DNA from 4 places in the Neobacillus sp. DHD-1R genome. Region 1 is predicted to be linked to each of the others. Evidence: riboswitches for the same ligand, from Rfam matches in the RefSeq annotation. Region 1 holds a riboswitch; each other region holds the start of a gene.
What was found. A riboswitch is a leader RNA that binds a small molecule or an ion and turns the genes downstream of it on or off. The one in region 1 is predicted to bind S-adenosylmethionine.
Positions count from the first base shown of each region.

Region 2: it holds a riboswitch for S-adenosylmethionine, as region 1 does, so the genes downstream of both, AC3ANL_RS23060 (5-methyltetrahydropteroyltriglutamate--homocysteine S-methyltransferase) here and AC3ANL_RS05210 (O-acetylhomoserine aminocarboxypropyltransferase/cysteine synthase family protein) in region 1, are expected to answer to the same signal.
Region 3: it holds a riboswitch for S-adenosylmethionine, as region 1 does, so the genes downstream of both, AC3ANL_RS22635 (methionine ABC transporter ATP-binding protein) here and AC3ANL_RS05210 (O-acetylhomoserine aminocarboxypropyltransferase/cysteine synthase family protein) in region 1, are expected to answer to the same signal.
Region 4: it holds a riboswitch for S-adenosylmethionine, as region 1 does, so the genes downstream of both, AC3ANL_RS05785 (methionine biosynthesis PLP-dependent protein) here and AC3ANL_RS05210 (O-acetylhomoserine aminocarboxypropyltransferase/cysteine synthase family protein) in region 1, are expected to answer to the same signal.

Region 1 is NZ_CM173232.1:1,117,394-1,123,031, reverse strand. It holds gene AC3ANL_RS05215 (methionine ABC transporter ATP-binding protein) at 1-826, opposite strand, end outside; SAM riboswitch class I at 982-1,090, opposite strand; gene AC3ANL_RS05210 (O-acetylhomoserine aminocarboxypropyltransferase/cysteine synthase family protein) at 1,223-2,539, opposite strand; SAM riboswitch class I at 2,608-2,708, opposite strand; gene AC3ANL_RS05205 (hypothetical protein) at 2,792-3,145, opposite strand; gene AC3ANL_RS05200 (nuclease-related domain-containing protein) at 3,387-4,250, shown strand; gene AC3ANL_RS05195 (thioredoxin family protein) at 4,592-4,900, opposite strand; gene AC3ANL_RS05190 (toprim domain-containing protein) at 4,906-5,262, opposite strand; gene AC3ANL_RS05185 (YusG family protein) at 5,395-5,634, opposite strand.
Region 2 is NZ_CM173232.1:4,664,241-4,669,878, reverse strand. It holds gene AC3ANL_RS23070 (phosphoglycerate dehydrogenase) at 1-861, shown strand, start outside; gene AC3ANL_RS23065 (hypothetical protein) at 977-1,816, opposite strand; gene AC3ANL_RS23060 (5-methyltetrahydropteroyltriglutamate--homocysteine S-methyltransferase) at 2,046-3,149, opposite strand; SAM riboswitch class I at 3,259-3,365, opposite strand; gene AC3ANL_RS23055 (YaiI/YqxD family protein) at 3,576-4,016, shown strand; gene AC3ANL_RS23050 (beta-glucosidase) at 4,097-5,638, opposite strand, start outside.
Region 3 is NZ_CM173232.1:4,587,968-4,593,605, forward strand. It holds gene AC3ANL_RS22625 (TetR/AcrR family transcriptional regulator) at 1-598, shown strand, start outside; gene AC3ANL_RS22630 (pyridoxamine 5'-phosphate oxidase family protein) at 926-1,348, shown strand; SAM riboswitch class I at 2,489-2,591, shown strand; SAM riboswitch class I at 2,664-2,767, shown strand; gene AC3ANL_RS22635 (methionine ABC transporter ATP-binding protein) at 2,894-3,925, shown strand; gene AC3ANL_RS22640 (methionine ABC transporter permease) at 3,915-4,565, shown strand; gene AC3ANL_RS22645 (MetQ/NlpA family ABC transporter substrate-binding protein) at 4,583-5,425, shown strand; gene AC3ANL_RS22650 (M20 family metallopeptidase) at 5,524-5,638, shown strand, end outside.
Region 4 is NZ_CM173232.1:1,230,854-1,236,491, forward strand. It holds gene metC (cystathionine beta-lyase) at 1-584, opposite strand, end outside; gene AC3ANL_RS05785 (methionine biosynthesis PLP-dependent protein) at 584-1,696, opposite strand; SAM riboswitch class I at 1,826-1,939, opposite strand; gene AC3ANL_RS05790 (asparagine synthase-related protein) at 2,338-4,287, shown strand; gene AC3ANL_RS05795 (paeninodin family lasso peptide) at 4,292-4,447, shown strand; gene AC3ANL_RS05800 (aldolase) at 4,610-5,542, shown strand; gene AC3ANL_RS05805 (lasso peptide biosynthesis PqqD family chaperone) at 5,545-5,638, shown strand, end outside.

The DNA.
Region 1 (5,638 bases):
CTGACTCGCCAATAAAGGTTAACTGGACAATAAGTCCTGAACGATAGTGGTCAAGCAAATGTTCCGCTGTTTCCTTTGTCTCCTCCGGCTCCGATACCTGCTGCACGAATCGTTTCGTAATTGACTGCTGCGGATTTTTAAAGACATCCAATACAGAACCAAGTTCTACCACTTTTCCGCTTTCCATTACGGCAACCCGGTGACAAATTTTACGAATAACATGCATTTCATGTGTAATTAACACAATCGTTAAACCAAGACGTTTATTAATATCGACCAGCAATTCCAAGATAGAATCTGTGGTTTGCGGATCGAGTGCTGAAGTGGCTTCATCACATAGTAGTACTTTGGGATTATTAGCGAGCGCCCGTGCAATCCCGACTCTCTGCTTTTGTCCTCCGGAAAGTTGTGACGGATAAGCATTTTCGCGGCCTTCCAGACCCACCAACTTAATGAGCTCGTCTACTCTTTTCTTTCTTTGCGGCCCCTTGACACCTGCAATTTCGAGTGGAAAAGCAATATTTTCACTAACGGTTCTGGACCACAGTAAGTTGAAGTGTTGGAAAATCATGCTGATTTCCTGACGTGCTTTTCGAAGTTCTGCGCCCTTAATCTTTGATATGACCCGGCCGGCAACTGTTACACTTCCTTCGGTTGGAAGCTCCAATCCATTTAACATCCGGATCAAGGTGCTTTTTCCAGCACCACTATAACCAATGACCCCGAAAATTTCTCCTTCTTGAATTTCAAGATTCACATCATCGACTGCTTTTAATTCACCTTGTTTAGAAGGGAAGATTTTCCGGGCGTTTTTTATTGAAATCACTGTATCACCTACTTTTTATCCTGATTACGGAAACTTGTAACATGTACTGATTCTTTGAATATAGGGTTTGATTGTTATGGCGAAAAGATTCTACTATTTTGGAAAAATAAAAAACCTTCCTGCGCAGGCAGAAAGGCATAATAAATATAACCTTTCTCCCATCTTCCAAAGCTTATGCTTTGTGTGAATTGGCACCATTTCAATATAAATATTGACGGTTGCCGGGCTTCATCGGGCACATCCCTCCACCTCTCTTGATAAGAGTAAACAGCATACTATATTCAATTAATACGTTAATTTGTGTAAGTAAGTTATTTTACAAAAGTTATCGTATCACGGATAAAAAAGGGTGTCAACAAAAAATCATCATATTCGAAAAATTAAATCAAGGAAAATTTAGGCATTTGTTTTCAATGATGCTAAACCTGTCGCTGCTTCAATTGCTGCTTCAAGGTCCTCAATTAAGTCCTCCACATTCTCAATTCCAATCGAAAGGCGAATTAAATCCTCCGATACACCGGCAGCTTTAAGTCCTTCGGCATCAAGTTGCTGATGCGTTGTGCTGGCAGGATGAATGATTAAACTTTTCGCATCGCCCACATTGGCCACATGTGCCCAAAGTGTTAAAGAGTCAATTAGTTTTGCTCCTGCTTCTTTTCCGCCTTTGATACCAAAAACTACCATTGAGCCTGCACCTTTTGGTAAATATTTTTTCGCTAATTCATGGTCAGGGTGTGAGGCATGCCCTGGGTATGAGACCCATTCTACAGCAGGATGATTTAATAAATATTCAACCACTTGTTTTGTATTGGCCACATGCTCTTTCATCCGAACATGAAGAGTTTCTAATCCTAGTGTAAACTGGAAGGCATTTTGCGGACTTAAGGCAGGTCCTAAATCACGCAATAATTGGACACGTGCTTTGATAATATAGGCCACAGCCCCTAGTGCCTCTGCGTATACAAGTCCATGATAGCTCTCATCTGGCGTGGTGAAGCCAGGGAATTTTGGTGAATTCCAATCGAATTTACCGCCGTCAACAATAACGCCACCTGTTGACGTTCCATTTCCTAATAGCCATTTTGTTGCGGAGTGGACAACGATATCTGCCCCGTACTCAATCGGTCTGCAGAGATATGGTGTGGCAAAGGTATTATCAATGATTAACGGAACCCCAGCTTCATGAGCAATTTCTGCTACTTTTTCAATATCAAGGACACGTAAGCTTGGGTTTCCAATCGTTTCAGCAAAGACTGCCTTTGTTTTTTCAGAAATGGCAGCGCGGAAATTTTCAGGATCCTCCGCATCGACAAATTTCACCTTAATGCCGTATTTAGGCAAGGTAACTGCTAATAAATTATAAGTTCCCCCATAAAGATTTGAGGCAGAGACAATTTCATCGCCAGCTTCAGCAATGTTTAGAATAGCAAGTGTAATGGCAGCCATCCCGCTGGCAACAGCCAGTGCTCCCACACCACCTTCTAATAACGCCACTCTGTCCTCAAAAACAGTCGTGGTTGGGTTGTGGATTCGTGTATATATGTAACCTGGTTCTGCTAAGCTAAACAAGTTTGCCGCATGTTCCGTATTTTTAAATTGATAGGCATTGTTTTGATAAATTGGCACAGCACGCGCACCCGTTACCGGGTCTGGAGACAACCCTCCATGAACACTTAATGTTTCAAACCGATACTTCTTTTGATCCTCTCCCATTACACTCGCTCCTCCTTTTAACAATCAAATTGAAAAACCCCCGCTTCCAAAGAAGAGGGGGTCCACTCTTCTCATCTTCCAGAGCTATTGCTCTGCTGGATTTAGCACCGTGTTATAAACCGGTTGCCGGGCTTCAAAGGGCCAGTCCCTCCGCCACTCTCGATAAGAATATGCATCGTTCAATTGTTGTCTATTAATAGAATATTTAAATAAAACAATACAGCAAGTTTAATTCCGAGTCAATACCTTTGATTAAATTACTTTTGCAAAATTTTCCTGTGCTTTTGTTAAAAAGAAAATGGATTCTAGTAATAGAGTGGTTCTTAGTGGCGCAGATACCTTTAAATGTCCTTTTCGCTCCAAAACGCGCAGTTGCTCCGTCCCTTCAAACAGCTGTTTCATTGCGCTATGAGTTCCGCTGATCGCATCTATTGTCTGTGACCCTTCTTGTACTTCTAGGAAAGAGATCCTGCCCTTTTTGATTACTAATTGAATCGTTTGCTGCTCACAAAGAAATCTTACCGTGACATCTGCCTTGTCAATTAATCCACGAACATGTCTTTGCAGATTAAAATTCTCTAAGAATGTTTGTGTCATCTCCCTCATTTCCATCACTCCGGTCTACTCGTTATATATATATCTTATTCCGCAAGCAGAACCGGAATCCTTTCCTAATCACTCGACATTTCTCACGGCTTTCAACTCATTTCCTGAGAAATATGTCGTTTTCCGAGAGTTAAGAGTGATTTACGTTGTGGACGAAGTGTCGGAAAATAGTCAATTATTCAACTTTTGTTTCTACCTATTTTTTATAAAATGAAAATATAAATTTGAGAGGAAGTGGAATATGTTTTTTAAACCACGTACTGAACCAATTGAAATAAAAATACTTCGCTCACTAAACACACGAATGATATTAGCTGAAAATGACTTGGTACGTTATCATAACCTCTTGAAGGGATATGAAGGTGAGGTAATGTTTGACTCCCTGACAGAAAAGTTACAATGTCAAAATTACCTTTTAAATGATTTATTGCTTGAGACAATTGGTGCTAAATTTCAAATAGATTCTTTGCTGATAACTCAAGAACCGCTTTACCTCTTTGAAGTAAAAAATTATTCAGGTGATTATTTCTTTGAAAATGGAAGGTTCTATACTTTGAATAAAAAGGAAATTCCTAATCCGCTGCTCCAATTGGAAAGAAGTGAATCTCTGCTTCGTCAGTTGCTCCACAGTCTTGGTTATCATATCCCGATTAAAGCATATGTGGTCTTTATTAATCCCCATTTTCATTTATATCAAGCTCCACTAAATAAACCCATTGTTTACCCAAATCAAGTTAATCAAGTTAATCAATTTATGAAAAAATTGAACTTACTGCCTTCCAAGTTAAATGACCGCCACAAGAAGTTAGCCACTCAATTAGTTTCTTTACACCAAACAGAATTCTCTTATGACAAGTTACCCTCTTATAAATATCATTCGCTGAAAAAAGGTTTGAATTGTGCAGCCTGCTGCTCATTTAAGGTGAAGGTTGAGAATCGAAAACTAGTTTGTGATGTTTGTGGGCATCAAGAAGAAATTGATTCCGCAATTTTTAAAGCCGCGGTGGAAATTAAGTTATTATTCCCTAATGAAAAAATAACGACGAATGGGGTTCATGACTGGTGTCAAGTGGTGATTCGAAGAAGACAATTCGGAGAGTGCTGATGCGGAATTTGAATTATAGTGGAAAGACTAAGGGGTTCTTTTATGAGTAAATGTTAATTAATGTAATTTCACTTTAATTGTGACCGTTCAGGCTCTTGTTTGAAGGGCCATGGGCACAATTATTTGTTATTGTGACCGTTCGAGCTCTTGTTCCAAGGGCCTCGGGCACAATTATTTGTTATTGTGACCGTTCGGGCTCTTGTTCCAAGGGCCTCGGGCACAATTATTTGTTATTGTGACCACCAAAGCTCTTTTAAAGATGGAACGAGCATTATTAATTTACACAACGGTTTTCAAGGCGCTCCTACATAAAAAAGCAGATACCCATTCGTATCTGCTCCTTAAGATAAATGCTGTTTTATTTTTTCAAGTAAATAGGGAACGGAATGAAAAGCGTAAATTGTTTCTTGCACCTTGCCATTTTTGAAGAGCAAAAGACATGGCACACTTTCGACCGCAAAATTTTTAGCCAGTTCAGGATAAAAATTCAAATTCATTTTTCCCATTTTAATGTCTACTAGTTCCTCTACGATCTGCAGCATCCTGGAAGCTACCTGACAGGTGCCGCATAGTGGTGTATAAAAATATAACAGACCACTTTCATCTTGATTGAGGAAGCCAGCCAACTCATTTCGATTCCATTCGTTCATAAACATTAACTCATTTCTAAATACTCTTTATGCACATCAATATTCGCGCCTAAAAGAACAGTCGCTAAGTGCTGCACGGGGGCCGTTGCAACCTCTCGATACATCCGATCAATGTATAAATGTTCAGCCTGAGGAAATTCCCGCTTAAACCGTTTGCGGAGCTTTTCACCTGAATCATCAGCATCAACAAGGATATAGACATCCTTATCCTCAAGGAACTCAATTAGTTCCTCTAATTTTGCATGACTGATGGTTCCATTTGTACAAATGATTTCTATTGGTTCCTTCAAAATACTTTTTACCTTATTTTTATCCGATTTTCCTTCGACAATAAGAACTTTGTCAACATACGAGTCATTCATATCCATCACCTGTAATATAAAGTTGTTTATGTTAACATATTCTAAAATATTGATTACGTGTGCCCGCTTCTTAGTATGTTAACTATATCATTATTGTCAGCTAAGAAATAGGTATTTGCTCGGATTTGATAGTTAGCACCATCCACCATCGTCACAGTCTGTATACTTTGCATCAGGCTGTTCGGTAACCGTCACATGTTGATATATTTTTTGTTGTTCTGCTTCAAAATGGTGATCCAATTCCACCTGCATCGTCTCAGAAAGTTTTATTTTTCCAATTGGAGAATTTTCAAGAAATAGTTCTATTTCTCCATTTTTCAATTTGCCAACCACTCGATCGGTTACATCCATTTTCTGCTGTTTCAATGTCATCCTT
Region 2 (5,638 bases), 1.9 Mb from region 1:
GTGGCCTGGACTAAGACGTTGGAAGGTGAAGGCGAGCAAGTACCAAAGCTTGTGGAAGCAGGGAAGAAGCAATTTGTCGGAAAAGAAATTAAAGGAAAAACGCTCGGAGTGATCGGTTTAGGAGCGATTGGTGCGTTAGTTGCTAATGATGCGCTCGATTTAGATATGGATGTAATCGGCTTTGACCCGTTCATCTCTGTCGATACAGCTTGGAACTTATCCCGTAATATCAAGCGTGCGATGAGCATTGAACAGGTGTTTGCTGAGTCTGATTATATTACTGTCCACGTTCCGTTAACCAATGATACAAAAGGGATGTTTAACCAAACGACTTTTAGCATCATGAAGCCGGGTGTTCATATCTTGAATTTCTCACGTGGTGAGTTAGTGAATGAAGTGGATATGGCCGTAGCGCTGGAAGATGGAATCGTTGGTAAGTATATTACGGACTTCCCAAATGAAAATGTATTAAAAATGAAAAATACGGTTTCCATCCCGCATCTTGGTGCTTCAACAGCTGAATCTGAGGAAAACTGTGCGATTATGGCGGCTCGTCAGTTAAAGGAATTTTTGGAAACTGGAAACATCAAAAACTCGGTGAATTTCCCTAATGCTTCTCTTCCATATACAGGAAAGCAGCGTGTAGCAGCTTTCCACAAGAACGTGCCAAACATGGTTGGGCAGATCACCTCAGCTATTTCAAGCTACCATTTAAACATCGCTGACATGGTAAACAGAAGCCGTGGGGATTACGCCTATACGATGATTGATATTGATAATAAAATAAACGGGGATATCATTCCTGGTTTGGTAGAAAAGATCAATCAAATCGAAGGTATCGTGACAAACCGTATTATTTAACATTCGTTTTCCCAATAGCAACTTTTGTATAGGGACATCCATATTTTTTAAATTTTTGGGGTCAGACCCCCGGTGCGTTAACGCGTTACCACGCCGGGGGTCAGGCGCTTCTTTTTTATCTCTTAATATGAATGTAGGTTTTCCCTCTTTGAGGATAGATTCCATCTGTTTGAAACAAATTCCACGTTATATCGCCGCTATGTTTCCCTATGATTCCGTTCAAGATCATTCCAATTTCAATTAATTTATATGGAAGACCTTTAAGGTAATAGGTACGATTGGTTTTTAATTCCGTTAATACAACAGTGTCCTCAATGATGCTGGTTACTTCAAAGATACTTTTAAGGTGATCAGTGCATTGTTCAAATTTGTGATTTATATTTTCAAGATCTTGGATGGGATTCCAGTCATCATGGTAAATACGAGGATAGTCGTTCAAAAAGATGGCATTCAGCAGGTGTTCACAGGTCTTGAGTTCTGAGTGAGCTATAAAGATATATTCTTCCACAATTTGATACCAGGAGGTGCCAACCCTTTTATCAAGCCATTTTACAAACCTTTTTAACTGTGACAAAAAGGTTTCTACTTCTTTTTCTTCTGCTGAGATTTTCATGCTATGAGGATAAAAGGTGAAGATGAGTTCTTCCCAAAATGGGGGCTGACATTGTTGCCAAGAGGGTGGACAATGATCTTCTAAACAAGTGGTCATAAACTGTGAGATGATACGAAGAAATTCATTGCGGTTTTTGTCTGAGGGCTTTTGCTGTTTATAGGCGATAAACTCTTTTCCATAGTATTCTAGCAAACCACGGTATCGCATTTCAAATTCAGAACTAATAGCCAAATTTCTAAGAAATTCCTGATGTTCATTGGGATTTTCAAACTGATGCACCCGCATTTTAACATCTAACATGTTTCCTTCATGACGAACCTTCGTATGACTTCTGTTTTTCATAAATCAACCAGCTTTCTATAGTTTATTGGTTTGGAAAAATAACAAAGGAGGCTAAGAGGGGAATCTTCTTCTGCAGTTAATCGTAGTATACCGTCTATCGAATCAGAGAAAATGGATTAATATTGAAATATTTGTGAAATGTGGTAAAAAGATAGTAAAAGGCGGGGTCAGACCCCCGGTGCGTTAACGCGTTACTACGCCGGGGGTCTGACCCCATAAGCCTATTTATTTAGTTCCAAACACTATTTGCGATATCGATGACGTGACGTATTTTGTCCCATTGCTGTTCTTCGGTTAGCAGGTTTCCTTCTTCGGTTGAAGAGAAACCGCATTGTGGGCTTAGGCAAAGCTGATCCAAAGAGACATATTGATTTGCTTCTTTTATTCTTGCCTTTATTCTTTCTGGATCTTCTAGTTCACCGAATTTAGAGGTGATTAATCCTAAGACAATTTGGAGGTCATCCCGATTGACATGGCGAAGTGGTTCGAAGCCACCAGAACGTTCATCATCAAACTCTAGGAATAACCCATCCACGTTTAATCCCCCAAAAATAAGTTCAGATGCAAAATCATATCCGCCTGAAGAAGTATACGTAGATTGGAAGTTTCCTCTACAAATGTGCATCGTAATAACCAAATCATCAGGTTTGTTCGCAATGGACTCATTAATGGCTCTAGCAAACGTCTGAACTAAGGCTTTAGGGTCATGACCGTCCTTCTTCAGTTTATCTCTGCCTTCCTCTGAGAATAACGATGCCCATGAGGTATCATCTAGTTGCAAATATCGGCACCCAGCATCATAAAAAGCTTGAATAGCTTTTTGGTAAGCATGGATTAAATCCTTTACAAATTCCTCGTGGTGATCATAGACTTCACTAATACCCTGTCCGCGGACAATTAACATATTGGGGCTTGGTATTGTAAATTTCGCTACGTGGTCACCGGCAATGCTGTGTAAGAATTTATAATCCTCAATCATGGGATGATTGGCGAAATCAATTTTGCCTGTTACTTTTACGCCATGTGGTCTTGTTTCGACCCCATTAAATTGTAAGCCTTTTTTGGTTTCGACAAATTCAACCCCTACAAGACCTCCGAGAAAATCGAAATGCCACCAAGCTCGTCGTAATTCTCCATCCGTTACAGCCTGTAATCCCACTTCTTTTTGTTTTTCTACCAGGCGAATAATTTCGTCATCTTCAATTTGACGTAATTGTTCTGCAGTAATTTCCCCGTTTTGTTTTTGTAAACGTGCCTTTTTCAATCGCTCCGGTCTTAAAAAACTTCCGACATGATCTGCTTTAAAAGGTGCTTTCACTAATGTTCTTGTCAATTCAATCAGCTCCAAATCTAGTAATATTTAAAGAATTCACCATGAGAAAAATAAAAAACCTCTTCTACACATAAGAAGAGGTTTGGTCGCATGCAAAAGCAGCTTACTCTTCTTATCTTCAAGCTTGACGCTTCTGGAATTAGCACAGTCCACATAATAAATAAGGCTGTTGCTGAGGTATCACAGGGCCAGTCCCTCCACCTCTCTGGATAAGATCGTTAACTATTAAATTATTGTTAATCCTATATCGATATTGATTAAATGTCAATATTTTTGCAAGAATTAGAGTTTTGAGATAGGGGGTCAGACCCCCGATGCGTTAAAGCATTAACGTAAGAGAACTTTCCCACGATTAGATGTTTGACAAAAGCCCAATTTATCACTAGTATCACTAGTAATTCAAACTTCTTTTCAGGAGCGATACAGATGAAAATTTATGTTGATGCAGATGCTTGTCCGGTAAAAGATATTATTATTTCTGAAGGTAGAAGTGCGGAAATTCCTATTACCCTTGTTACGAGTTTTTCTCATTTTTCCAATGCGGAACAACCATCAGGAGTGGAAATCATTTATGTTGATTCTGGGGCAGATGCGGCTGATTATCGGATTATGAAGTTAGCACAATCAGGAGATATCATTGTGACACAAGATTATGGTCTTGCTTCGCTAGGGTTAGCAAAGGGTTGTATCGTTCTCCACCATAAAGGGTTTAGCTATACAACTGAAAACATTGACCAATTATTACAAACACGGTATTTAAGTGCAATGGCTCGAAAAAGCGGAAAGCGAACAAAGGGTCCTAAGCCTTTTACAGCAGAAGATCGGGAGCAATTTAGGAGGCTATTTAAACAAGTTATTTCTCGTTAAAATACCAAAAAGAGGGAGTTCCAATTAACATGGAAACACCCTCTTTTTCATTTTACCTTATAGTATTAGAAATGGAAGCTTCACTTGCTGTGACCTGCAGGCGTGCGTACCGTAATGGAGTCAGTCAGCGTAACATTATCAGAAGAGTTACCGACTTTCACTTCGTACTTACCGTCAAGCGTTTTCCACGCGTCAGCTTCGGCATCCCAAATGGACAGTGGATGGTTAGACGCTGATGGGTCAATGGTAATGGTGACATGCTTCTTCTCACCTGGTTCTAGGCGGACTTTCTCAAAACCAACTAAGCGTTTAGGCGGCTGGTTCGCGTTTTCAGGCACACCTAGGTAGACTTGCGGCACTTCAGCGCCCGCAACGTCTCCGGTATTCTTCACGAAGAACGATACCTTAATTGGCTTGGTACCATCAGTAGTCTTTGGTGTGACAACGAGCTTAGAAATCTCGAAGTTGGTGTAGGACAGACCATGTCCAAATGCAAAAAGCGGTTTGATGCCTTGGGCGTCGTACCAGCGGTAGCCCATTTCTAGACCCTCAGAATAATACACTTGCGGAATCTCCTTACCAGTACTGTCTAACACGCCGGTATTGATTCCAGGGTAACGATCGGCGGTGCTCGTTGGCGTGTCTGCCTTTGCTACTGGATAGGTTACTGGGAGCTTACCTGATGGGTTGGCGAGACCGAATAACAAGTTGGCGACAACATTGCCGTCCTCCTGGCCTGGATTCCATGCCTCGAGTATTGCTGGAACCTCGTTAACCCAAGGCATAAGAACTGGATCGCCATCTTTGAGCACGAGAGCGGTTTTCTTGTTTGCAGCGGTTACGGCTGAAATCAATGCATCTTGATTGTCTGGAAGAGACAAGCTTGGGCGGTCGCGGCCCTCGCTGGTCACAACTCCAGCCATAAGGATGACAACATCGGCATCCTTCGCTGCAGCAACAGCCTCACTAAGATTGCTATTATCATTTTTCACTGTCACCTTGGTAATCACAGCATCTGAACCTATTTTTGTTAAGGTGTTCTGCAGACCCTGAAGCGGTGAAACTGTATAAAGTGGACTGACCCTTGAGCTGCCGCCACCACCGGCGACAGCTGCGTCGACGTAGGTTGACTGCCCAATCAAAGCGATTGAATCCACGGAACCGTCAAGCGGCAACAGGCTATCCTTGTTCTTTAGCAGAACTGTTGTCTGCTCGGCGATCTCGCGTGCTTTGGAACCGTTCGTCTCAGCGTCGATGGTACCTTGCACGATTGGTCGGTCGAATATGCCATATTTGAACATTTGTACGTAGCGGCGACCTAGTGCTTGGTTGATGGTTTCCATCTTTAAGCTTTTGTTATCAAGTGCAGCCTTGATGTCCACGTTTGTGAAAAATCTGGCGTTCTGCATTTCTAAATCCAATCCGGCGTTTAACGCAGGCGCAGTTGAGTGCGTAGCACCAAAGTCAGACTGAACGTAACCTTTGAAACCCCACTGATCACGCAGGACGGTGTTTAGCAGATACTCGTTTTCGCAAGCGTAGGTCCCGCCTATCCGATTGTACGAGCACATGATTGAACCAACGTTGCCATCCTTAACTGACATCTCAAACGGCAGCAGGTA
Region 3 (5,638 bases), 1.9 Mb from region 1:
TGATCAACAAATTGTGACATCTCAACGGAAAAATCGTACAAAAGAACATTTAAAGCTAGCACTAATCGAACTTATAAAGGAGACGGGTTATCATTCTATTTCTGTAAAAGACATTGTAAATTATGCCGCTTACAACCGTAGTACCTTTTATGTTCATTACCAAGATAAAATTGAACTTGCAAACGATTTACTCGATTCCATGCTTCAAGGGTTAGAAGATTCAGTTGGAAAACCATATGTACCTGGACATAAAGTATATACAGCAAAACTAAAAGCACCATCCTTTAACATCGTTTCCTACATATATGGACACCGGGGTTTTTTTGAGCTGATTAAATACGAAGACACTTTACCAGGATTACATACAAGATTCCCTCAAACCCTCTTAAAAATTTATCAGGAACAATTTATATTTGAAACAATTAACAACATACCAGTCAACATGGATTATTTTAAACGTTATACAGCTTATGGCTTTTACGGGCTGCTACTGAATTGGATTACAAATGATTTCAAAGAAACTCAAGACGAATTTATCCAAAATGTAATTGATCTAACGAGAACGCATATTTACTCGTTAGAGTATATTAAAGAATAACCTATCTATTATAGAAAAAATTTTTAGTGCTTCCTCCCAGCTAAAAGAGCCCATTACCAATTAGGTAAATGAGCCTTTTTCTTGGATACATATTCTTTTCACTATCGGATCGAGGGATCTCTTAAGCCATATATGCTCCTGGCCATTTAATCCTTCCTTCACCCATACATCCACTTTCATATATCTTTGCCTTCTTTCGAAACCATGTAAAATCCTCCAACGAATAGGCTTTCCTAAACAACATAGTTAGAAAAGTTAATTTTTTACAGTTTATTTACTATTATCAAGAGGGAAAGTAAAAGTAACTTAAAAAAGGGAGTAGATAATATGGGAAATCCAGATTTAAAAGAAAAGATTCTTACTATTATATCGAATCACCAAACAGGCATTCTTTCAACGGTTGAAAATAATAAGCCTCATTCCCGGTATATGACGTTTTATCATGATGACTTAACCTTGTATACTCCAACGAAAAGAGACACAGAGAAAGTAGAAGAACTAGAAAAAAATTCGTCTATTGCTGTTTTGTTAGGGTTTGAAGGGAAAGGTCTAAACGACTCCTATATTGAAATGGAAGGAACAGCTGTCATGAATGATTCACCAGAATTGAAAAAGAAATTCTGGGAAGCATCATTTGAAAAATGGTTTACTGGTCCTGAAGATCCGAACTACGTGTTTTTAGAAATAAAACCAGAAGCTGTCCGCCTTCTAAATCTAAATGACGAACCCCCACAAGAACTTGATTTATAGAAATGAGAAAGTGTATGACCTGGGGACAGTATTCTTGCTTAAATTCAGCAAGAAAACTGTCCCCTTTAGTCGCTTATCAAAGGTCTAAACGACCGTACCCCTTTGAATTCATCGAAGCGGTCGTTTATCATGCGTGTAAACGACTCAACCCCTTTGGAATTAATTGAAGCGGTAGTTTATCAAGGCTCTAAACTACCCAACTCCTTTTGAAATCTTCAAAGCGGTCGTTTATCAAGGCTCTAAACTACCCAAACCCTTTTGAATTCATTGAAGCGGTCGTTTATCATGGCTCTAAACTACCCAAACCCTTTTGAATTCATCGAAGCGGTCGTTTATCAAGGCTCTAAACTACCCAAACCCTTTTGAATTCATCGAAGCAGTCGTTTATCATGCGTCTAAACTACCCAAACCCTTTTGAATTCTTCAAAGAGGTCGCTTATCATGGGTCTAAACGACTCAATCCCTTTTGAAATCTTCAAAGCGGTCGTTTATCAAGGCTCTAAACTACCCAAACCCTTTTGAATTCATCGAAACGGTCGCTTATCATGGGGCTAAACTACCCAAACCCTTTTGAATTCATTGAAGCGGTCGTTTATCATGGCTCTAAACTACCCAAACCCTTTTGAATTCATCTAAACGGTCGCTTATCATGGGGCTAAACTACCCAAACCCTTTTGAATTCATCGAAACGGTCGTTTATCAAGGCTCTAAACTACCCAAACCCTTTTGAATTCATCTAAACGGTCGCTTATCATGCGTCTAAACTACCCAAACCCTTTTGAATTCATCAAAGCGGTCGTTTATCAAGCCTCTAACCGACCGAACTCCTTTTAGAATCATCGAAACGGTCGCTTATCAATCCAAATTCAGATTAAAAAAGATAGATTCTTAACATTATATCTGATCACCAAACAGGCATTCTTTCAACGTTTTGGGATACGGAAAAAGCAAGGAAATTAGGATGTTTTTTGGAGTAGCGGGGTCAGTCTCAGCTGTTTTTTTTGATTGCTTGCATTAGTAATTCACTTTTTCACGACAGGCACTAAAATTTTTTTTAAAAAAACACTAGACATTTTTACTATATTACGATAAATTAATAAACAAGTTAAATAAGTTAAAAAAATGAATAAATTCAAATTTTTCTTATCCAGAGAGGTGGAGGGACTGGCCCTTTGAAGCCTCGGCAGCGGAAATCATCCTGATTCTGTGCCAAATCCAGCAAGTGTAACTTGAAAGATAAGAAGAGGATCTCCAATTATTTTAATTCGCCCTCTTCTTGTGATTGAAGAGGGTTTTTATTTTTAATTGAATAATATTCTTATCGAGAGAGGCGGAGGGACTGGCCCTATGAAGCCTCGGCAGCGGAATTTTCTATTTTCTGTGCCAATTCCAGCAAGCTCCAAGCTTGGAAGTTAAGAAGAGTATCTAGCTGTTGTCTTCTATTGACATGCCCTCTTCTTATTTCCAAGAAGAGGTTTTTTTCGGTTATCACCCCCTGCTTGAAACTTACATAAAGGGACACTTCCCACAAAGGAGATTTACAACATGATTGAATTTCAGAATCTTAAAAAGATTTACGAAAGCAGCGGCCAACAGGTTGCCGCGTTGAATGGAATTGATTTGAAAATAAATAAAGGGGAGATATTCGGCGTCATTGGATTCAGTGGTGCGGGTAAAAGCTCACTAATCCGCTGTGTAAACTTATTGGAGCGTCCGACATCAGGAAAAGTGATTGTTGATGGTCATGACCTCACCACTCTTTCTGTGAAAGAAGTCCGAAAGATTAAGAAAAACATTGGGATGGTCTTTCAACATTTTAATCTATTAAACTCTAAAACAGTCTTTGCAAACGTGGCAATGCCCCTCCTGCTTGAAAAACAGCCTAAGGAAACCATCAAAAAGCGGGTTCACGAACTATTAGAATTTGTTGGCTTAGCTGACAAAGCCGACTATTACCCAGACCAGCTTTCCGGAGGACAAAAGCAAAGAATTGGGATTGCCAGGGCATTAGCAACCCAGCCATCTATTCTCCTTTGTGATGAAGCTACATCAGCTCTCGACCCGCAAACAACGAGCTCGATTTTACAGCTTTTGAAAAGGATTAATCAGGAATATAACATTACGATTCTCCTCATTACTCACGAAATGGCGGTGATCAGAGAAATCTGCGATCGGGTCGCAGTCATTGAAGCAGGAAAAATAATTGAAGAGGGAACAGTATTTGACGTCTTCTCAGCACCTAAGACCCAAACAGCCAAGAACTTTGTCAGCACTGTCATGAACGATCAGCTTCCTGATTCAATCATAAAAATCATTGAAAAACACGAAGGAATGCAGAAGGTGTTTCGAATCAATTTTGTCGGCACTTCAGCCGGTCAGCCGCTGCTTTCCGAGCTTGCGAAGCAATTTGATATCCATATCAATGTCTTATTTGGCAACATTACCGAACTTCAAGGTACCCCTTTTGGAAACTTAATAGTAGAATTCCAGGGGCCTGACAAAGAAGTCATTCGAGCACTAACATATATCAACGAGAAGAACATCAGTGTTAAGGAAGTGAAAGCACATGCTAGTTAGTTCAGATCAAATCATCACAGCTTTAGTTGAAACCATCCAGATGGTCGCCTTCTCGCTAGTATTTTCAGCCATCCTTGGATTACCGCTTGGAATTTTGCTAGTCGTCACTAGGAAAGGCCAAATTCTTGAAAATATCCCGCTTTTCACGATTTTAAGTGCAATTATTAATATTTTTCGATCGGTACCGTTCATTATTTTATTAGTGGCCATTATTCCGGTTACACGATTGATTGTCGGAACGTCCATCGGAACGGCAGCAGCCGTTGTACCGCTGGTCTTCTATGCAGGTCCCTACATTGCAAGATTAGTAGAGAATTCCCTGTTAGAAGTCGATCCTGGGGTCATTGAAGCAGCAGAGGCCATGGGTGCAACCCCGTGGCAAATTATTACGAAGTTTCTAGTTCCAGAGGCACTCGGCTCCCTCGTTCTCTCGCTTACCATTGCCACCATCGGACTTGTCGGTGCAACCGCAATGGCAGGTACAGTCGGCGGCGGCGGAATCGGCGACATAGCCATTACATATGGTTACCAGCGTTTTGATACGATCACGATGATCATAACCGTAGTCATTCTGATTGTGATTGTTCAAGGATTACAGTCATTAGGCAATATTTTAGCAAAAAAAATAAGACGTAGATAACGTAGGAGGAAAACAACATGAAAAAACTTTTATTCACCATCATTATTTTTACACTAGCCGTATTTGGAGCCGGATGCTCTAATCAATCAGAGGACAAAAAAGCTTCTGGTAAAGAGTCCGTCATGGTCAAGCTTGGGGTTAGTGGAACCGATACGCGTCAGTGGGACTTTGTAGCCAAGAAAGCAAAGAAAGAGGGCATCAATATTGAAATCGTAAAATTCTCTGATTATGTCGCTCCAAACACCGCTCTTGCAGAAGGCGAGCTTGATGCGAATGCATTCCAGACAGTTGCCTACTTCGATGTCTTCATTAAAGAACACAAACTAGATCTTGTCCCAATTGCAACAACTGTTCTTGCTCCAATGGGAATCTACTCTGAAAAATATAAAGATGTAAAGGATATTCCAGAAGGTGCCAAAATTGCTATACCAAATGACGCGTCTAACCAAGGCCGTGCCTTACTGCTCCTTCAAGAAGCAGGTCTGATTAAGTTACCTCAAGACTTTGACCCAAATGGCTCTGTTGACCAAGTGAAGGAAAACCCAAAAAATATTAAATTCGTTCAAGTGGTTCCAGCCCAAACGCCACGCGTATTGCCAGACGTTGCCGCTTCTGTGATCAATAATGGTATTGCAAATGATGCTGGACTTAAGCCGTTAAAAGATGCCATTTTCCATGAAAGTGAAACTGCGACACCATACATTAATATTATTGCCGTAAATGCAAAAGACAAAAACAACAAGACCCTTAAGAGAATTGCAGAACTTTTTCAAGAAGAGGACACAGCGAAATTTATTGATAAAGAATATGATGGTAATTTAATCCCAACCTTTGTTCCTTTAAAAAATATCGGTTGGTAAGATTAACATTTTTATAAAAACTGAATCTCTAATAAATAACAATATTAAGAGGTTCTTGCTCCATAGCAGGAACCTCTTAAAAATAGAGGAGAGACACCATGACAGTATCTGTACAATCATTCACAGCATTAAAAGAAGTAATCATTAAAAATGTAGAAAGCAATAAAGAGCGTTACCTTTCCACAAGCCACCAAATTCATGAAAAGCCGGAAA
Region 4 (5,638 bases), 110 kb from region 1:
AGCACGACATCTGCTCCTAATTCCAGTGGCTTCTGGTGGGATGGAGTAAGGAACGTGTTATCGACAAAGGTTAATGCGTTAACCTCTTTTGCGATCCTGCTAATCGCTCTAATATCCGTTACTTTCATTAACGGATTCGATGGGGTCTCCACATAGAACGCCTTTGTATTTGGCTGAATCGCTTGTTTGACTTCCTCTAAATTCGTCATATCGACAAACGTATGCTGAATGCCTAACCGAGTAAGGACTTGGGTGACCATCCGAAACGTCCCGCCATAGACATCTTCTGTTATCACAATATGGTCTCCAGCTGAAAGGAGCAGAAAGGCCGTCGAAATAGCAGCCATCCCAGATGAAAAGGCAAACCCTTTTACACCGCCCTCTAGTTCTGCAATTACATCTTCAAGAGCTTCCCGTGTTGGATTTAAACTACGGCCATAATCATATTTACCAAACTGATCAAAATCAGCTTGATGGAAGGTGGAGGCGTGTTGAATCGGTACACTCACTGCTCCTGTTGTCGGATCAATTTTATGCTTATTATGAAGGAGCCGGGTTTCAAAACTATATTCATCGTGTGCCATTATGCGATCACTCCTTCTTTAATATGGGCAAATGCCTGTTGCAAATCTTCAATGATGTCTTGTGCATCTTCGATTCCAACCGAAAAACGTAATAAACAATTATCGACACCTGATTGGGTCCGAACCTCTACAGGAATATCGGCATGGGTCTGCGTTGCTGGATAGGTAATAAAGCTTTCCGTACCACCAAGGCTTTCAGCAAAACAAATGAGTCTTAGGCCTTGTAGGAAAGGATTAATCCATGATTCTTCTTGTACTCTGAAGGACACCATTCCACCTCTGCCTGGATAAAGCACATCTGATACAGCTACATGCTGAGAAAGGAACTCAACAATCTTTTTTGCATTTTTTTCATGTCTGTCCATTCGAAGCGATAAAGTTTTCATTCCGCGCATTAATAACCAAGAGTCGAACGGACTAAGCACTGCCCCGGCACCGTTATGGTGAAAGGCCAATGCTTCACAAAGTTCCTTCCCTTTTGCAACAACCAGCCCGGCGAGAACATCATTATGGCCCCCCAAGTATTTCGTTGCACTGTGGATGACAATATCCGCGCCAAGGGTAATTGGCTTCTGTAATAGTGGCGTATAAAATGTATTATCTACTATTAATAAAAGCCCATGTTTTTTGGCAATTTCTGAAACAGCTGCAATATCTGATTCTTGCATGAGGGGATTGGTTGGTGTCTCCAAGAAAATAGCCTTTGTATTTGGCGTAATTTTCTTTTCAATCTCTTCCGGACAACAGGTATTAACATATTGAGTGTTCAAGCCCCATTTTTTATAGCCCTTTTCTAATAGACGGTAGGTGCCGCCATATAAATCTTCACTTACAATCCATTCATCACCAGATTCAAATAAAGAGAGGATCGTTAGGATGGCTGCCATCCCAGAACTGCAGGCAAAGCCTTGATCGCCGTCCTCTAAATCAGCAATTGTTTTTTCAAGAAGCTGACGTGTTGGATTTCCTGTTCGGGTATAGTCAAACCCTGTTGATTGCCCAATTCCCTCATGGCGGAAGGCAGTTGAAAAATAAATAGGTGGATTCACCGTTCCAGTTGTTGTTTCGCTGCGGTTGCCGATTTGAGCAAGTTTCGTATCGATTTTGTACATAAGGCACGCTCCTAGTAATAAATGATTATTATGTTTAACATTAACGCGATTGAGTGATAAAGCTTTTTGATAAATAAAAAAAGTCTTCTCATAAGAAGAAGACTTTTGTAGGCAGCACATTTGTCATTCTTCTTATCTTGCAAATTAGTGAATTTGCAGGACTTAGCACCTTTTCAATGAGAAAAAACATTGAAGGTTGCTGAGGTGTCGCAGGGCCCTTCCCTCAACCTCTCTTGATAAGAAAATAATTATTTAGATTATTTATAAAATTTACTACAAATTAGTGATGATGTCAATTTGTTTTTATATAATTCATTTTAATGTAGAACCTAATTTAATAACAATATTTAAAAACTCCAGAATTATTAAACGAAAAAATATTGACACTAATAGTTTAAGGCTTTATTATAACTTTATTAGGTGTTCTTGATAAAGAACTAACAAAGAGGATTAAATAGGTAATTAGTAATATAATTCATTAAATTAATGCAATTAAAATAGGGTTATTTAGTTAAATCGGTGGAGATTAAGATTTAACCAAATTTCTATTAGTTAAGTATGACATATTTGTTCTTTTTAGTGAACAATTTAATCTAATGGTTAAAGGTAATATGGAATTTTAAGCCTGGCAGGAGGAAAAGATGAGTGCTATAGCCGGAATATATCATTTAAACGATGAACCAATCAATCTAGAGCACGGAAACCGGATTATGAAAGAATTAGAAAAATATCCGGCCGATGATGTGCAAACCTGGCATAACGACAAAGTTTTTCTTGGCTGCCATGCACAGTGGATTACCCCGGAGTCTATAGGTGAAAAACTTCCCTACTATGATTATGAAAGGAAGTTAGCTATTACGGCAGATGCAATTATCGATAATCGTGAAGAACTATTTGAAAGATTACAAGTGAAAAAGGAAAGAAGGAAAGAAATCACTGATAGTGAACTTATCTTGCTTTCGTATCATAAATGGGAAGAAGATTCTCCCAAGTATCTAGTCGGCGATTTTGCCTTTATGATTTGGGACGAAAGGAAACAACAATTTTTTGGTGCAAGAGATCCATCTGGATATAGAACACTATATTATTTCAAAAATAATTCACGATTCACCTTCTGTACAACCATTGAATCATTATTATCCTTGCCCTATGTTAAGAAGCAATTAAACGAAAATTATATCGCTGAATTTTTAGCTATTACTGGAATGATTGATACGGTGGATGCTCGGATGACTCCGTTTAAAAATATAGATCAAGTACCACCATTTCATTCTATATCAATTGTTGGAGAAGGAATTCACCTAAAACGCTACGGTACATTTACTCCTAAAGAAAAAATAAAATTAAAGTCAAACGAAGAATATGTAGAGGCATTTCAAGAGGTTTTTCAGAAGGCAGTAAACTGTAGGTTACGAACGTACCGAGAAGTTGGTTCCCAATTAAGCGGGGGGTTAGATTCAGGCTCAATTGTAGGGTTTGCAGCAAAAGAACTGCGAAAAGAAAATAAGACCTTACATACTTTCAGTTATATTCCACCAATGGATTTCGTAGATTTCACTCATAAGCGATTAATGCCGGACGAGAGACCATTAATTAAGAAAACGGTTGAATATGTAGGCGGAATTTCTGACCATTACTATGATTTTGACGGGAGAAGTTCTTATACCGAAATCGATGAGTATCTGGATGTAATGGAAATGCCTTACAAATTTACTGAAAATTCATTCTGGTTAAGGGGCATTTTTGAGGAAGCACACAAAAAAGGTGTTGGAATTTTACTAAATGGTGATAAAGGTAATTCGACTATATCATGGGGCTCAGCTCTAGATTATTATGCCATTCTATTAAAAAAGTTAAAGTGGCTGCGTCTTATTCAAGAATTACATCAATATAGTCTGAATATCGGAGGAGCCAGATTTCGATTGCTTCCTTATATTATTAGAAAGAGCTTTCCTTTCATTAATCAAATGATACCTATCAATAGATCATTAGATGTTCCGACTTTAATTAACTCAGACCTCGCCGAGAGGACTGGTGTATTTTCAAAGTTAAGGGAGTATGGAATTGATAACTCTGGCTGGTTGGCCTCTCAAAATATTTATGAACAAAGAAGAATTATCTTTGAAAATATCTCCACGTGGAATTCGGGGAGTACACTTGATGCCAAACTATCATTGCGATATAAACTTTGGAAACGTGATCCTACCAATGATATTCGAGTAGCTCGTTTTTGTTTTTCTGTACCAGAGGATCAATTTGTTCAAAATGGGGTAGACCGAGCGCTCATTCGAAGATCAACAGAAAATGTGCTGCCAAATCAAATTAGATTAAATCAATATGTCAGAGGTGTTCAAGGTGCAGATTGGCTTCATCGGATGATTCCAAATTGGAGTATGCTCATTGAGGAAGTTAAGGAACTTTTAAAAGAATCCTATGCAATGAGATTCTTTGATGAAGGTGTAATAAGGTCGGCACTGTCCAAAAGTGAAAAAGGTCCAAGAATAGAAAGTATGTCTAACCCAGACTATAGAATCTTAATGAGGGCTGTAATAGTGTATCGGTTACTAAAAAAATACTTTGAAAGGGGGTGATTAAATGAAAAGAGAATGGAAAAAACCAGAATTAGAAATGCTAGATGTGAAAATGACAATGCACAATACTGCTGGAAATTTTTATGATGCTCATTATGCCGATGGTGAGACAATCCCTACAGATCCAGTTACTGGTCAGCATATGGACGCTAAAAGTTAATAAGAAGATATTTGCAAGTAGTAATGGTATAGGACATGTCTATTTGAAATTTTAATATAAAATTACTTCTAGACAGTATTGTTTGACCTAAAAAAGGCCCTTATATATAGAAGATTATATAAGGGCTTTTTATAAATCAAGGATTTTATTGGAGTGAATACCATGGAGAGCGTTGCGAATGAAGTAATTTATAAGGCCTTTGGATTCTCAGTGAGAAGTAAAATCCCTTTCCCTGAATTATTAGTGATTGATAACGGTAGGAACTCTATAGATATAGAAATTGAATTAAAGGATTTATCAAATTTATGGTTAGAATTATCTGATGCGCAAAACACTTTAATAATAAATGAAAACTTAGTTATGTTTAAGGTTTCAGATACTGCTATTTTTCTTGTTGAAGAGGGAAGAAGAATTACTGTATCACCTCTAAATGAATATAAAGAAGATGTCATACGACTTTATTTGTTGGGAAGTTGTATGGGAGCTATCTTGATGCAAAGAGGAATCTTTCCTTTACATGGGAGCGCCGTTGCCATTAATGGAAAAGCTTACGGTATTATTGGTGATTCCGGGGCCGGAAAGTCTACTTTGGCATCAGCCTTTCTACAGAAAGGATATCAATTGCTTACAGATGATGTGATTGGTGTTTATTTTACGAAAGGTAATGTACCAATGGTGATTCCATCCTATCCCCAACAGAAACTATGGCAGAAAAGCTTAGATGAGTTCGGATTAGATAACAAAGAATTCAGACCAATTTACCAAAGAGAAACGAAGTTTGCTATTCCTATTAAAGACCAATTTATATCTAACCCACTACCACTAACTGGATTATTTGAATTATCCTTAACTGAAATGGAAGAAATAGAGTTTAACCAAATTGAAGGTCTTACTCGTTTACAGACACTATTAATTCATACATACAGGAATCTACTTATTCAAAGTCTTGGCCTAACCAATTGGCATTTTACAAAATCTACGGAAATGATTAACTATATTAAAATGTACCATATAAGTAGACCTAAAAATACATTTACAGCAGATGAGTTGGCATCACTAATTCTAAGCTGTATAAAAGAGGAGATTGAAAATTGAAAATGCTAAGTGTAGATAAACTCTCTTTAGAAACGACTATCGTTCAAAGTCCAGGAAATATCATTAGTGATATGGATGGAGAAACTGTGATGATGA